2 regions of the Shewanella sp. AC34-MNA-CIBAN-0136 genome follow, and region 1 is predicted to be linked to the other one. Evidence: predicted binding sites of a transcription regulator. Region 1 holds the regulator's gene; the other holds the start of a gene.
What was found. Region 1 encodes FliA, which starts transcription of late flagellar genes. Its sites were predicted from a motif close to CTAAAGNTNNNNNNNNNNNNGCCGATA; they were not measured.
Positions count from the first base shown of each region.

Region 2: the regulator FliA is predicted to act here: its motif matches at 1,705-1,731, upstream of pomA (flagellar motor protein PomA).

Region 1 is NZ_JBEOPJ010000001.1:226,134-229,489, forward strand. It holds gene AAEY94_RS00940 (protein phosphatase CheZ) at 1-495, opposite strand, end outside; gene cheY (chemotaxis response regulator CheY) at 509-892, opposite strand; gene AAEY94_RS00950 (RNA polymerase sigma factor FliA) at 937-1,656, opposite strand; gene AAEY94_RS00955 (MinD/ParA family protein) at 1,649-2,530, opposite strand; gene flhF (flagellar biosynthesis GTPase FlhF) at 2,535-3,356, opposite strand, start outside.
Region 2 is NZ_JBEOPJ010000016.1:78,366-81,721, forward strand. It holds gene AAEY94_RS15705 (flagellar motor protein MotB) at 1-752, opposite strand, end outside; gene pomA (flagellar motor protein PomA) at 756-1,523, opposite strand; gene xseB (exodeoxyribonuclease VII small subunit) at 1,862-2,098, shown strand; gene ispA ((2E,6E)-farnesyl diphosphate synthase) at 2,138-3,019, shown strand; gene dxs (1-deoxy-D-xylulose-5-phosphate synthase) at 3,042-3,356, shown strand, end outside.

The DNA of each region.
Region 1 (3,356 bases):
CATCAAAATTTCATTTAATAACTCGCGAAGACGATTAGAATCATTTTCACTATGTAACATAAACTGCTGAACATCATGACAAAGTGACTTAAACTCACCCATTTCTATGTCACGACGCATCAATTTATCCCACATTGGCGTCACTGATTGTATATTGCTAATGATGGTATCGGCCAAAGGTAGACATTCTTCAACTGCATCCATGGTTTTATTTGCAGCTTGTTCTGTCATGTCGATAACATAGTTCAATCTTTCTTTAGCATCTGGTATTTCGGTATTGGCTAATTCAGATAAACGGTTATCAACTTGAAAATCTTTTAGTGCACTATGGAGTTGTCGAGTTAGCTTACCGACTTCTTCAAAAAGCTCACGCTGCAATGGCGTTGCAAGCTCTCTGATCATTTCATCGGCTTTATCTTGTTGACCCAAGGTAAGCAATTCAACAAGTTCTTGGGCCTGTTCGAGAGTGATTAACCCCGATATTGATGCCTGCATGACTTATCCTTGCTTATGCGAGTCGTTCAAAGATTTTGTCTAACTTTTCTTTTAATGTAGCTGCGGTAAAAGGTTTTACGACATAACCATTTACACCGGCTTGCGCTGCAGCAATAATCTGTTCACGCTTAGCTTCTGCAGTTACCATTAGCACAGGTAAATGCTTTAACGAATCATCTGCACGGATTGCTCTAAGTAAATCAATACCTTGCATTCCAGGCATATTCCAGTCTGTTACCACAAAATCAAAATCGCCTTTTTGTAACATAGGTAGGGCTGTTGAGCCATCATCTGCTTCTTGGGTATTATTAAATCCCAAATCTCGCAACAAGTTCTTAATGATACGCCTCATTGTTGAAAAATCGTCAACAATAAGAATCTTCATATTCTTGTCCAAGGTTTCCTCCGGTGAGCTGACACTCGTTTGCTCTAGATAAGTTATTATTCTTGTGTCCAATGCTTGAGTTTCGCTTTTAATCTGAGCATTGCCTGACTTAATATCTGGCTTACTCGCGATTCGCTAACTTCAAGGATGGCACCGATTTCTTTTAAATTTAATGCTTCGTCGTAATACAACGACAACACTAATGCATCTCTTTCTGGCAATGTCTTAATTGCTTCAACCAATGCAGATTGGAATTGAATTTCAGCAAGCGAGTCAAAGGTTTCATCTGGCGTTTCGTTGTCTGTGATTAACACATCTTGCGACACACCAAGGTCTTCTATGCCTATGATTTTACCAACAGAAACATCATTTAAGATATGATGGTATTCATCGAGAGACATATCAAGTTTTTCAGCAATTTCTGTATCATTGGCATCTCTTCCAAGCAGTTGCCCCAATTCATCAATTGCATGTGCTACTAGACGATTATTACGATGAACTGAGCGCGGAACCCAGTCACCACGTCGAATTTCATCTATCATTGCACCACGAATTCTGATGCCTGCAAAGGTTTCAAACTTAGCCCCTTTACTGTTATCAAATTTAGATGAGGCCTCAAGTAACCCCATCATCCCAGCTTGTAATAAATCATCAAGTTGCACCGATGCTGGTAATCTTGCCAGCATATGATGAGCAATTCTTTTTACCAACGGTGCATACTGTTCAACAATAGACGTTTTGTTATCGAACTGAGTATACGCGGCGGCTTTATTCACTCGTTCTTCCTTCTTGTATCGGCTTACGTTGTACAAGACGTTCAACAAAAAACTCTAAATGACCACCTGGCTGTTGTGGAACTGGCCAAGTCATAATTTTATTGGCTAATCCATGATAAGCAATAGCTGAAGGCGACTTAGGATACGCTTCAACAACTAACTTTTGCTTACGAACAGCTTTACGTAAATTTTCATCGAATGGTATTGTTGCCACTAATTCTAAAGCAACATCTAAAAATCTATCCGTCACTTTACTGAGTTTAGCAAATAATTCCATACCTTCTCGTAAACTACGTACCATATTTGCCACAATTTTGAAGTGGAACACACCATGTTCACGACTTAAAATTTTAATCAGCGCATAAGCATCAGTAATTGATGTTGGTTCGTCGCAAACGACTATCAATACATCCTGTGATGCACGAGAAAAACTCAGCACCATGTCTGATATACCAGCAGCAGTATCCACAATTAAAATATCGAACTGAGTTCGCATTTCACTAAATGCACGGATAAGTCCAGCATGTTGTGCTGGCGACAACTCAACCATCGCTTGAGAACCCGATGTGGCAGGAACAATACCAATACCTTTAGGTCCACGAACAATGATGTCATCTAATTCGGCATCTCCGGACAAAACATGAGATAAATTTTTCTCAGCACGTATCCCAAGCATGACATCGACGTTGGCTAAACCTAAATCGGCATCAAGCACTAATACGCGTTTGCCTTTTTCAGCTAGTGCTACCGCAGTATTAATTGACACACTGGTTTTACCCACTCCGCCTTTACCACCGGATACGGCAATTACTTTAACTTTATCGTTATTTGGTTGATTCATCATACGTAAACCACTTGCTTGATCCCGAGTCATATCTTTACTCAAATGCATAGGCTGTGTCATTAGACCACACTGTGTCTTGTGACGATTGTTGTTCTGTTTCATTTAACGCCGCGAGAGCCTTTTTAGCCAACTCTAACGTATCTGCTACTTTCATGTCCTCAGGAACACGTTGACCGTCAGTAACATAGCTTAATGGTAACTCATTTTGAATCAATACGCTCAATGCACCTGCAATTGATATCGATTCATCTAACTTTGTTAAAATCGCACCCGCTAATGGAATTCGTTTAAAATGTTCTACAGCATCTTGTAACACACGACGTTGACCAGTCGCAGATAAGACTAAGTAGCTCCGAATTGGGATCCTACTATTTGCTGTTAAATTATCCAGTTGCTGATATAAGCGCATATCTCGCTGTCCCATACCTGCGGTATCAATTAATACTAACTTACGATTTCTAAATTGATATAAAATTTGTTCTAATTCGGTTAAATCATGTGCTTGCTTAACCGGACAGCCCATTATTTTGCCATAAGTCGCTAATTGCTCATAGGCACCAATACGATAATGGTCTGTGGTAATCAATGCTACCTGCTCTGGGCCATGATGGGCGGCAAAGCGAGCGGCTATTTTAGCTAAAGAAGTTGTCTTACCTACACCGGTTGGACCAACAAACGCCACAACACCACCACGTTTAACTATATCGTCGCCTTGATTGTCGAGTAAATTGGCTAAACTTTGTGGTAATGCTCTCACTAAATCGGCTGGGGTATAGTGTTGACTTAGCCCCGCTAGTTTAGCAGCAACGGCTGGAGAAAACTCTGCTGCAATCAATTTACTTTCTAGCATTGCGCC
Region 2 (3,356 bases), on a different contig from region 1:
TCATGAGCCACAGCCACAGCTCGTTGGCTTGATAGTTCCCAGTTTGAACTGTAAAGCTCATTATTAATATCAGCACCATCAGTGTGACCCGACACCGTAATAATCCCAGGGACATCTTTTAATAATTCACCAATTGAGCGCACAATAGGTTTGAACTTAGGTTGTAAAAAGCCTGAGCCCGAAGCAAAAGAGCCTTTCTCACGGATACGGATAATAATTTGTTGGCCTAAAGATTCAATTTCAATGGCGCCATCGACAATTTCTTCATTGAGTTTTTCAGCCATTTTTTTAACTTGATCATTAATGTTTTCTTGCGAAGAGGCAGCGTCTTTTTTAACGGCTTCAGCTTCTTGTTGCGCTGTTGCGGCTGCATTGCCACCGCGTTGCTCACCATTCTGTTTTTGAGTCCCACCCGCGCTGTCTTCTTCACCCGCCTGATATTCTATCGTCGGCTGAGTCATTTCATTGGTTTGTTGATTAATGATCTCTATTGGAGTGGGATCGGGGCGACCTGGGCGGAATTCAAGCGCAATAACAGACGTCCCCTTAGGAATGTCTTTTACTTCAACTTTGTTTTGTACCCCGAATGCATACTTCATTGAACCAGCGATTTGTTTAAACTTCATCACGTCCATTTCAGAGAACGCTAACAACAACACGAAGAAACACATCAGCAACGACATTAAGTCTGCAAATGTGGCAAGCCACATAGGGGCGCCAGCGGGTGGACAATCACACTTGGCCTTAGCCATGAGTTACTCTCCGTCCGTTGTATCGATTTTTCGCACACTTTCAGCCAAATAGTTCTTCAAAAAGCCTTCAATAACCCGTGGATTCTGTCCATCTTGAATCGCTAATACTGCATCCATAATTAAATTACGATTAAGCAATTCTTCATTCATCCGCAATGATAATTTATCTGCCATCGGGATGGCGATCATGTTGGCAATCACCGCGCCGTAAAGAGTCGTTAACAATGCCACTGCCATTGAAGGTCCAATAGACTTTGGATCGTCCATGTTAGATAGCATCGCCACTAAACCAACTAAAGTACCAATCATGCCCATTGCAGGTGCCACATCGCCCATGGCTTTAAAAATACCCACCCCTGTTTTGTGGCGTTCTTCAGTTAATGCGATGTCTTTTTCTAATGCGTTGCGCACCACATCACCGTCATGGCCATCAACTAACATATCAACGGCTTTTTGCATAAAGGTGTTGGTAATAACCGCTTCTTCTAATGCTAAAAAACCGCCTTTACGGGCAGCATCAGCCATGGTGACAGCTTGTTCTATCAAGTCTTCAGGTTTATCTAATTTAAACATGAAGGCTTTCATACCAATCTTTATTGAACCTAAAAATTGCTTTAGGTTAAATTTCATCATCACCACAAATAAAGAGCCTGCCACAACAATCAAAATTGACGGTACATCGATAAATAATCCGATACCACCACTGGTGATCATCGCACCAATAATAAATGCAAAAGCACCGATAATACCTATTAGGGTAGCTAAATCCACAACCTCTCCTCAATCGCAGTCATTATGCTGCTTATTTGTGCTACTTCCATCGTGCTGTTAGCGCACGTTATATGATCCGAATAATCCGACAGCATTTTGTGTTGATAACAATGCCCATCGTTATGTATTACAGCAAAAGTTTCAATACTATTTTTGCTAGCAAATTTAAATCATGACTTGTTATCGGACAAACTTGGCTCAAGTTTAGCTTGTTTTTGTACATTCTAAACAAAATTCAATAACAAAGCGTGCTGTTGAGCAAATAACCAGCGACTGTATTTGACCGATACGCTGGGCTGATATACCTTGTCACACGCTGAATGAAAGGAATATTACTCGTGGCTAAAAAACCTGAAAATCTCAGTTTTGAACAATCATTAACTGAACTTGAAACCATTGTTGCTCATTTGGAGCAAGGTGAAGTGTCGCTGGATGATGCACTTAAGCAGTTTGAGCGTGGCATTAAGTTAGTACGTCAAAGCCAAGCCAAACTTGAGCAAGCACAGCAAAAAGTCTCTATCTTATTAAATGAAGATGATGCCGAATTAGCGTCGTTCACTGTAGAAAGTGAATAATCGTCAACATAGTGTGTATTAAATAATAGGTCTTGATACGTGTTAGCTGAAGCAATAACAACATACCAAAATCGCGTTAATGGTATTCTTAACCAACATTTAACGCTGCTCGATGACGCTGCACCAGATTTAAAAGCAGCGATGCTCCATGGTGCGCTATTGGGTGGGAAACGCATAAGACCATTTTTGGTCTACAGTGTAGGTGACATGCTCGGTGTCAATATCAATGCACTTGATAAAGCCGCGGCTGCTATTGAGTGTATTCATGCCTATTCATTAATACACGATGACTTACCGGCAATGGATAACGATGCACTTCGTCGTGGCCAACCAACTGTTCATATTGCATTTGACGAAGCCACCGCGATTTTAGCCGGTGATGCGTTGCAAACATTGGCTTTTGAAATTATCACAGCCCCTTGTAATGACTTACATCCGAAGCAACAACTGGCGATGGTCAGAGTACTCGCAAAAGCTTCAGGGTATCAAGGTATGTGCGGTGGGCAGGCGATTGATCTGAGTGCAACAGATCACAGTATAAATTTAGACCGATTAACCGAATTACATAATAAAAAAACCGGAGCGTTAATCAGTTGTGCGGTTGAGCTTGCCTTAATCGCTGCTGACGTACCCGATGAGCATTATAAATTAATGATGAAATATGCCCATACGCTTGGGCTCGCTTTTCAAGTGCAAGATGATATTTTAGATATTACTGCTAGCACCGAAGAGCTAGGCAAACCACAAGGCAGCGATCAGCAATCGAATAAAAGCACGTTCCCGAAACTATTGGGTCTCGATGGTGCCAAAGCCTGTGCAGAACAACTAATACAAGATGCACTATCAGCGCTGACTAAATTACCATACAATAGCCAGTTAATTGCAGACTTCGCCCACTACATTATTGAGCGAAGATTATAATAAAGAGTCAGACAATCTCGCTATGAGCTTCGATATTTCTAAATTTCCAGTACTAGCGAAAGCTAATACACCAGAAGAATTAAGGAAGTTACCTCAAGGTTTACTTCCTCAAGTGTCTGATGAACTCAGACAGTTCTTACTTCAGTCTGTTGCTATTTCTAGCGGACATTTTGCTTCTGGCTTAGGCACAGTTGAATTAACTGTGGCACTTCATTATGTCTACAATACCCCATTTGATCAGTTAGTTTGGGATGTAGGGCATCAAGCTTATCCACATAAAATCCTTACCGATCGTCGTGAACAGATGCATACCATTCGACAAAAGAATGGCTTACAT